Regions from separate parts of the Scandinavium tedordense genome, predicted to be linked through region 1. Evidence: predicted binding sites of a transcription regulator. Region 1 holds the regulator's gene; each other region holds the start of a gene.
The links. The regulator PhoB, encoded in region 1, activates phosphate uptake and scavenging genes when phosphate is short. The targets are predictions, from matches to a motif close to CTGTCATAAAACTGNCNNAT.

Region 1 (3,284 bases):
AGCGGGTGTTTTTACCCGGCGTACTTTCGATATCGAGGCGACTTTCGTGATGATTTACCGCATGTTTCACGATTGCCAGCCCCAGGCCGCTGCCGCCGGTTTGCCGCGAACGGGCTTTATCGACGCGGTAGAAGCGTTCCGTCAGGCGCGGAATATGCTCCGGCGCGATGCCAGGGCCGTTATCTTCCACGCTGAACAATGCGCCGTGCGGCTCGCGCAGCCAGCGTACGGTAATTTCAGTGCCTTCCGGCGTATGATTCACCGCGTTATACACCAGGTTCGACATCGCGCTACGCAGCTGCTCTTCGCTGCCGAGCACCTGCAGTGAATCCTCAATGTCGAAATGCAGGATGTGCTTCTTATGGCTGAGTGTCTGCGCCTCGCGTTCAATTACCCTGAGCATCATCGGCACGTCGATGATTTCATTTAATGCCGCCAGCGGGGCCGCCTCGATGCGTGACAGCGTCAACAGCTGGCGCACCAGGCCTTCCATACGCTGGGTTTGCTCACGCATGGTGTGCAGCGCTTTTTCGCGCGGCGCGCCTTCCAGCGTTTGCTCCTGCATCATCTCCAGATAGCCCTGTAGCACCGTCAAAGGCGTACGTAATTCATGGCTGACATTGGCGAAGAAATTGCGGCGAGCGCCTTCCAGCTGGTGCATCTGAGTAACGTCACGCGCCACCAGCAGCAGCTGTTGTTCACTGTAAGGCATGACGCGAATTTCCAGATGCCGCCCGGTGTTGAGCACCAGGTTGAGCGGTCTGGTGAAATCGCGAGATTTGAGATAGCGGGAAAATTCAGGGTAGCGCAGCAGGTTGAGGATGTTTTGGCCGTTATCGTCCGGCCAGCGCAGATTCAGCATCTGCTGGGCCAGACCGTTACACCAGAACATGGCCCCTTCTTCGGTGGTCAGCACTACCGCATCGGGCAACGATTCAGCCCCACTGCGAAAGCGTTTGATCAGGCTCCCCAGCTCACGACGGCGCTTTTTATTACGCATCTGCATCTGGTGCAGCCCGTACAGCAGCGGCTCCCAGCTGCCTTTGCCCGGTGGCGGCGTCATACTGCGGTCAACCCACAGCCACCATGAAAGTTGCAGTAAATTCCAGAAATGCCAGATCAGCAATCCGGTCACCGCCGCCAGTAAAAACCATGGCAAGTACCCGAATAGCGCCCCCAGAATGAGGGCCGGAATACAACAGAGGATCAGCTCAAAAACCAGCCTTTTCCATGACAGCCGTTCAAGCACGGGTCACACTCCAGTCAATTGTCAGAAACGGGCGGAGAAACGATATCCCGTGCCGCGAACGGTTTGTACCATTCTGTCGTGACCACTGTGTTCCAGCGCTTTACGCAGACGACGAATATGAACATCCACCGTCCGGTCTTCTACATACACATTGGTTCCCCAGACGTTATTCAGCAGCTGTTCGCGGCTGTATACGCGTTCCGGGTGAGTCATGAAGAAGTGCAGCAATTTAAACTCAGTAGGCCCCATGTCCAGCGGGTTTTCGCCGGTCATGACACGGTGTGAAGTCGGGTCAAGGCTCAGGCCCTGCATTTCGATCACTTCTTCTACCGCCATCGGCGAGATACGGCGCATGACAGCTTTGATACGGGCCACCAGCTCCTTGGGGGAGAAAGGTTTGGTGATGTAATCGTCGGCGCCGGTTTCCAGGCCGCGCACGCGATCTTCTTCTTCGCCACGCGCGGTCAGCATCACTACCGGAATATCGCGCGTTAACGCTTCGCGCTTGAGGTGTTTGATAAACTGAATGCCTGAGCCGCCTGGTAGCATCCAGTCGAGCAGGACTAAATCAGGCCACGGCTCGTTCAGTTGGTTTACGGCACTGTCATAATCGTCTGCTTCTACAGGCTGAAAGCCATTTTGCTCCAGGACGAAGCACACCATTTCGCGAATTGGGGCTTCATCTTCAACGACCAGAATACGTCTCGCCATTATAAATCCTGTGTTATTAGTTATGTGCCTGGTTTGCGGCGTCATTATGCGTCAGATTTATGACAGATTTATGAATAAGATGACCGTTTTATGATAGTGCTCTTCGCCATTATGACACTGAAAGAGTACAGCCATCGCCCTGATATCGTTAACCGTTTATACTGACGCACACGCTTTTCCGCCCTGGGTTTATTATGCGCATCATACACACCTCCGACTGGCACCTCGGCCAGAATTTTTACAGCAAAAGCCGTGCCGCTGAGCACGACGCTTTTCTCGACTGGCTGCTGGAAACAGCGCAGGCGCAAGAGGTGGATGCCATTATCGTGGCCGGTGATATTTTCGATACCGGTTCACCGCCGAGCTACGCGCGCGAACTCTACAACCGCTTTGTGGTGAAATTGCAGCAAACCGGCTGTCATCTGGTGGTGCTGGCGGGGAACCATGATTCCGTCGCCACGCTCAACGAATCCCGCGATATTCTCGCGTTTCTGAACACCACCGTGGTCGCCGGAAGCGGGATGGCCCCTTGCGTGCTCAACCGTCGCGATGGGACCCCCGGGGCGATTTTCTGCCCGGTGCCGTTTCTACGTCCGCGCGATGTCATCGTCAGCCAGGCCGGTTCCTCCGCCGGGGAAAAGCAGCAACATTTATTACAGGCCATCACTGATTACTATCAGCAGCAGTATCAGCAGGCTTGCGAACTACGTGGCGATCGCCCGCTGCCCATCATCGCCAGTGGCCATCTGACCACCGTCGGCGCCAGCAAAAGTGACGCGGTACGTGACATTTATATCGGCACGCTCGATGCCTTCCCGGCGCAGAACTTCCCGCCGGTGGACTACATTGCCCTCGGCCACATTCATCGGGCGCAAAAAATTGGCGGCAGCGAGCACATTCGCTACTGCGGCTCGCCGATTTCCCTGAGCTTCGATGAAACCGGCAAAGCAAAAGCCGTCAATCTGGTGAGTTTTGATAATGGAAAACTGGCGAAAGTAACGCCGCTGGAGGTGCCGGTGACGCAGCAATTGGCGGTGCTGAAAGGCGATTTCGCCAGCATCAGCGAGCAACTGACACAGTGGCGAGATGGCAATGCCGCCTCGCCGGTATGGCTCGATATCGAAATCACCAGCGACGAATATCTGCACGACATCCAGCGAAAAATTCAGGCCCTGACCGACGAACTACCGGTTGAAGTACTGCTGGTGCGCCGCAGTCGTGAACAGCGCGAGCGCATTATGGCCAGCGAACATCGCGAAACGCTGAGCGAACTGAAAGTCGAAGAGGTTTTTGCGCGTCGCCTGGCGCTGGAAGAGCTCGAAGC
Region 2 (3,284 bases), on a different contig from region 1:
CCATCAGACGGTAGGTCATCAGTTTGCCACCGGTGATGGTGATAAACCCTTCCAGCCCGTCACGCACGGCGTGATCGAGCAACACAATACCGCGACTGACGTTCCGCCCACTCGGATCATTGTCACTGGCGACCAGCGGACGCACGCCGCAGTAAGCGCGCAGAATGCGGGTGGTGGCTATGGACGGGGCCAGCTTTACGCCCTCGCGCAGCAGTATATCCACTTCCGCTGCCGTGACCCGGTTGTAGTCGATGTCGCGATAATCAATGTGCGTGGAGGTGGTGCCAATCAGGGAAATGGTGTCGCCGGGCACCAGAATGTCGGCGTCTGCGGGTTTGCGGCAGCGATTAATGACGTGTTGGTTGATACGGTTTTCGAAGATGAGCAATGAGCCTTTGGCCGGAAACATGCGCACGCTTAAATCGGCATATTCGGCAATACGCTGGCCCCAGATGCCGCCCGCGTTGACCACGACCTGGGCATGTAAGTTTTCACTGGCGTGACGCGTGCGGTCCCATATTGTCACGCCGCTTACGCGCTCGCCCTGACGAATCAGGCGGGTGACCTTGCATCCGGTACGAATGATTGCCCCGTGTTCGCGTGCATCGAGCATATTTGCCGCGGTCAGCCGGAAAGGATCGACGGTGCCATCGGGAACGTTGACCGCGCCAATAAGGTTCGGATTCACCGCAGGCTCCAGCGCGATAGCCTGAGCTGGTGTTAACGGTCGGGTGGGAATATTTGCCGCGAGGCAGGCTTCAATAAACTGATGCTGATAATCGAGGGAGTCTTCCGGCAGGGTGATGAACAGTCCCTCCGTGGCCTCGATACAGTGGCGTGCAATCCGTTTCAGAATCGCGTTTTCCGCGATGCATTCCTGCGCGGATTCCGCATCCGTCACCGCGTATCGCGCGCCGCTGTGCAGCAGGCCGTGATTGCGCCCGGTGGCGCCGGTGGCGATATCATCCCGTTCGACCAGGATAACCTTAAGTCCGCGCAGGCTGCAGTCCCGGGCGATCCCGGCCCCGGTGGCCCCGCCGCCGATGATAATGACGTCGGCTTCGCTGGAGGTAGAGACACTCATGCTGATCCCTCAATGTTCGCTTTCTTCCATTTAGCCACATTAAAAATGCGGTTTGTTTGATATCGAGCATGTTCGAGCACAAAACGAAAATGAAACGTGATTTCGCGCTCAATATGGAATTTTTGTCATAATTCTGTAACATTCTGTGCAGCATTTCACAGTACCTGGATAACACTTTACCTACCATCCAGCGCACATACTCACGGCGTACAGGTCACATCGGTAACGTCCGTCTGATAACGATGGCCACGGAGGCTACTATGCTCAGTATTTTCAAACCTGCCGCGCACACTGCAAGAGTGCCGGATGCGCAGATTGATTCGGACTATCGCCGTCTTCGCTGGCAAATTTTCCTCGGGATCTTCTTCGGTTACGCCGCTTACTATCTGGTGCGTAAGAACTTTGCTTTAGCCATGCCGTATCTGATCGAACAGGGATTCTCTCGGGGGGATTTGGGGTTAGCGCTGTCGGGGATTTCGATTGCCTACGGCTTCTCAAAATTCATTATGGGATCGGTCTCTGACCGCTCGAATCCGCGCATTTTCTTACCGGCTGGTCTGATCCTTGCGGCAATGGTGATGCTGTTCATGGGCTTTGTCCCGTGGGCGACATCGAGTATTGCAGTCATGTTCGTGCTGTTGTTCATTTGCGGCTGGTTCCAGGGGATGGGCTGGCCGCCGTGCGGGCGTACCATGGTTCACTGGTGGTCAAAGAAGGAGCGCGGCAGCATTGTATCGGTGTGGAACTGTGCGCATAACGTTGGGGGTGGACTGCCGCCGCTGCTGTTCCTGCTGGGGATGGCGTGGTTTAACGACTGGCGTGCGGCGCTCTATATGCCTGCGTTTGGTGCCATTCTGGTGGCGTTGATTGCGTTCGCTCTGATGCGTGATACCCCGCAGTCCTGTGGTCTGCCGCCTGTCGAAGAGTACAAAAACGATTACCCGGATGATTACAGCGAGAAGTATGAAGAAGAGCTGACGGCGAAGCAGATTTTTATGCAGTACGTGTTACCGAACAAACTGCTGTGGTACATCGCTATCGCCAACGTGTTCGTTTATTTGCTGCGTTACGGGATTCTCGACTGGTCGCCGACCTACCTGAAAGAAGTGAAGCATTTCGCCCTGGATAAATCCTCCTGGGCGTACTTCCTGTATGAGTATGCGGGGATCCCGGGCACGCTGCTGTGCGGCTGGATGTCGGACAAAGTGTTCCGTGGTAATCGCGGGGCGACCGGCGTGTTCTTTATGATTCTGGTCACCATTGCAACCGTCGTTTACTGGCTCAACCCGCCGGGTAATCCGGGAGTCGATATGACCTGTATGATTGTCATCGGCTTCCTGATTTACGGTCCGGTGATGTTAATTGGTCTGCATGCGCTTGAGCTGGCGCCGAAGAAAGCGGCGGGTACGGCGGCGGGCTTTACCGGGCTGTTTGGCTATCTCGGTGGTTCCGTCGCGGCCAGCGCCATTGTGGGTTATACCGTCGATTTCTTCGGCTGGGATGGCGGCTTTATGGTGATGATTGGCGGCAGCGTGCTGGCGGTGATTTTACTGCTGGTGGTGATGGTCGGTGAGAAGCGTCACCACGCCGAACTGCTGGCTCGTCGTTAATGAGGATCATGATGATGAAAATAACCTTTACTCGTATCGCAACAGGATTGCTGTTGGCAGGTTTATTTGCCGGACAGGCGCTGGCGACTGACAAAATTGTCATTGCCCACCGGGGAGCAAGCGGCTATTTACCAGAGCATACTCTGCCAGCAAAAGCGATGGCCTACGCACAAGGGGCTGATTATCTTGAGCAAGATTTGGTGATGACGAAGGATGACCGCCTGGTGGTTCTGCACGATCATTATCTTGACCGGGTGACGGATGTAGCTTAGCGCTTCCCGGATCGTGTCCGCAAAGATGGACGTTATTACGCCATTGATTTCACGCTGGACGAAATTCGATCGCTTAAATTTACCGAAGGTTTCGAGCTGGAAAACGGTAAAAAAGTGCAGGTCTATCCGGGCCGATTCCCGATGGGAAAATCAGATTTCCGCATTCATACTTTTGAAGAGGAGATTGAATTTGTCCAGGGGCTCAACCATTCTACCGGGAAAAATATCGGTATTTACCCGGAAATCAAAGCGCCGTGGTTCCATCATCAGGAAGGGAAGGATATTGCAGCGAAGACACTGGAAGTCCTGAAAAAATAC
Region 3 (3,284 bases), on a different contig from region 1:
GCATCAGCACGCCGAGGCCACCCATAATGCCGTACATCGCAATCCAGCTGGCACCCATTTTGAACAGCCACGCCAGCAGGAACGAGAGTGTGGCGCCGGCCAGGCTGAAGAAGAAGTCTGTGAAAATCAGGCTCGACGAACGGCTTTTCTCGTCCGGATTGATACGCACCACCAGATAGCTACCAATGGTCATGAAGATACCGCCGCAGGCGCCGATAATAGCGACCGCCACGCTAAACATGGTCAGCGTTGGAGTGATGAACAGCAGGGCGCTGATGAGGATAGTCAGCGCGGAGGCGATCACCAGCGGTTTTTGCAGACCCCATTTTTTCATCAGGATACCGCCGAGCATAATCGGCACGAACATGCCGATATTCATCAACGTAAAGACCTGGCCGATAAAGCTCGGATCTTTGTTGAACGCGGCGCACAGCGGGCCGAGGACGATGCCGAGCGTCGAAACCAGTGCGCCGACAAAGTAATAGCTCAGATACGAAATCGCGTTCAGATTACCGCGAGAGTAATTTTCTGACATCTGCACTTCTCCTGACGGGCTGTGCGCCCGCCGCTGGATGGGAATTTAGCGGCAGCTCTTCACGAACTGGCTAATCAGGCGAATGAAATCATCGGTGACCATCGCCGCGCATTTCAGGGTTTGTTCGTGAGACAGTTCCACGTCACTCAGGCCTTCCGCCATATTGGTGATTGCCGACACCGCCAGCACCTTCAGGCCGCAGTGGCGTGCGACGATAACCTCCGGCACGACCGACATGCCGACCACATCGCCGCCCATGTTTTGCATCATGCGAATTTCCGCCGCGGTTTCAAAGTTTGGTCCTGGATAAGAGACGAAAACGCCTTCGTGCAGCGTCAGGCCCAAATCACCGGCGGTGTGCTGCAGTTTCGCGCGCAGGTCTTTGTCATACGCGTTGGCGAGGCTGAAGAAACGCGGGCCAAAGCGATCGTCGTTCGGCCCGACCAGCGGCGTCGACGGCATGGTGTTGATGTGGTCGTTCAGCGCCACCAGGCTTCCGGCAGGGATATTCGGGTTGAGTGAGCCTGCGGCGTTGGTGCAGAACATAAATTCACAGCCGAGCAGCTTAAAGGTGCGCACCGCGTGGGTCATGATGCCCATCCCGACACCTTCGTAGAAATGCCCGCGACCCTTCATACAGATGATGTCCACGCCGTGCAGCGAGCCCATCACCACTTCGCCCGCATGACCAATCACGGTACTTACCGGGAAGCCGGGCAGTTTTTCGTAAGAGATGACGGTCTTGTTATCGAGCTTATCGGCCAGCGACCCAAGGCCGGAGCCGAGGATAAACGCGATGCGCGGCTTAAAACCAGGCTTAACGGCATTGATGATTTCAACGGCTTCGTAGGGGGTGTCATTAATCACGGAATGAGACATAAAAACTCCTGAATGCTTTGGGGTATATGTCCATTCTGAGAAGTGAGTGATTGGGAATCCAATTGTATAAAAGGGGTTATTGATAGTATTTATCGAATGAATTGGCGTGGGAATAGAGAAGCTCGACGGAATTTCAATGAGTTACGATGCGGTTGCGTGACTGGGAGGGACTGATAGCGGAAAAGCGCATGGCGGAAGTGTGATGGGGTTCACTGGTGTGCTCATTCGCGAAATTGAGTGCGTGGATCCTCATTCTGTCATCCTTCAGTCATCTTTCTGTCATGTCACATTCTTATGGTGTTTCACATTCATAAAAAGGTGACAACAACATGAAAATTAAACTTATTTCTCTGGTGGTTGGCAGTACCCTTTCTCTCTCAGCTTTTGCAGCGGAGCCAACCGCAGAGCACTTTGTGGTGAGTTTTCCTGAAGGCTCACACGTCAATTACCGTGGTGCGTTTTCCAGCGCGTTTCCGAACGGTTTACCGGTGGGGATCGGCTCTGGTTTACTGTTTACCGGTAAGCAAGGCGATGCGCTGACCTTTGCGACGATAACGGATCGCGGTCCGAACGCCGATTCTCCTGGCGTGGGTAAGCAGGAAGCGAAAGTTTTTGTGACCCCGGACTTTACGCCGTTACTGATGTCCATTCGGGTTGAAAACGGCAAAGCCGAGGCGACCCATCTGCGCCCGCTGCATGATGAGAAAGGCAATATCAACGGTCTTCCGCTGCAAAGTGGGGTGATTGGATCGACCGACGAAGTGGCGCTGAGTGATACTCTGAAAACGCTGACGGGCGATAACCGCGGGCTGGATACCGAAGGCATCACCCCGGACGGTAAAGGCGGTTTCTGGCTGTGCGATGAATATGGCCCGTTCATGATTAACGTCGACAGCAATGGCAAAATCATCGCGAAGCACGGCCCGCAGGCGCTGGACGGTGAAAAGTCGGTTGCCGGTGGTCTGCCGAATATCATCAAGTGGCGTCAGCCAAACCGTGGCTTCGAGGGCATCACCCGGATGCCGGATGGGCGCATTATCGCCGCCGTGCAGAGCACGCTTGATATTGATGGTAAGAGTAAGAAGAAAGCCCTGTTTACCCGTCTGGTGAGTTTTGACCCGGCGACCGGTAAAACCGCAATGTACGGCTATCCGATTGATAACGTCTACAGCAAAAACAGCGATGCCAAAATCGGCGATATCGTGGCGCTGGATAATGACCATATCCTGCTGATCGAGCAGGGCGGCGATAAAGATGACGTGATGCGCAATAACATCTACAAGGTCGATCTGAGCCAGGCCAGCGATCTGGCGGCGTTTGATAAACCGGGTGAATACCCGGAGTTTGATAGCGCGGATCAACTGGCGACGCGTGGGATCACTTTAGCGAACAAAACTCTGGTGGTTGACCTGCGTAAACTCGGCTGGAAGCAGGAAAAAGCCGAAGGGATGGCGCTGATCGACGACAAAACCTTGGCAGTGGCGAACGACAATGATTTTGGCGTGAAAACGACGCTGAAAAGCCCGATTGAAGGGAAGAAGCTGAAGGATTATCGGGTGAATGAGCAGGGGAAATTGACGGTGGATGACCAGGCGGTGGCGACAACCCTCGGCATCCAGCCACTGGAAAAACCGGCGTCAGATAGCGAGCTGTGGGTGATTACGGTGCCTGAATCGTTGTTGTAGTTTTTGCAGTTTTCTCCTCACTCTGACCCTCTCCCCATAGGGGGGAGGGTATCGTGCCGTTAGCGCTTCAGACCCGCAAATGCGTTACGGATTTCCGCTTCCGGTAATTGAACGCCGATAAACACCAGCACGCTGTGCGGTGTTTCGTCGCCCCACGGGCGGTCCCAGTCGGCGCTGTACAGGCG

Region 2: the regulator PhoB is predicted to act here: its motif matches at 1,207-1,226, upstream of glpT (glycerol-3-phosphate transporter).
Region 3: the regulator PhoB is predicted to act here: its motif matches at 1,680-1,699, upstream of MUU46_RS08970 (esterase-like activity of phytase family protein).

Annotation. Positions count from the first base shown of each region.
Region 1 is NZ_JALIGG010000051.1:134,333-137,616, forward strand. It holds gene phoR (phosphate regulon sensor histidine kinase PhoR) at 1-1,249, opposite strand, end outside; gene phoB (phosphate response regulator transcription factor PhoB) at 1,271-1,960, opposite strand; gene sbcD (exonuclease subunit SbcD) at 2,155-3,284, shown strand, end outside.
Region 2 is NZ_JALIGG010000054.1:130,587-133,870, reverse strand. It holds gene glpA (anaerobic glycerol-3-phosphate dehydrogenase subunit A) at 1-1,084, opposite strand, end outside; gene glpT (glycerol-3-phosphate transporter) at 1,345-2,694, shown strand; partial or broken gene glpQ (glycerophosphodiester phosphodiesterase) at 2,709-3,284, shown strand, end outside.
Region 3 is NZ_JALIGG010000053.1:275,013-278,296, reverse strand. It holds gene tsgA (MFS transporter TsgA) at 1-535, opposite strand, end outside; gene xapA (xanthosine phosphorylase) at 581-1,414, opposite strand; gene MUU46_RS08970 (esterase-like activity of phytase family protein) at 1,744-3,099, shown strand; gene yjiA (GTPase) at 3,159-3,284, opposite strand, start outside.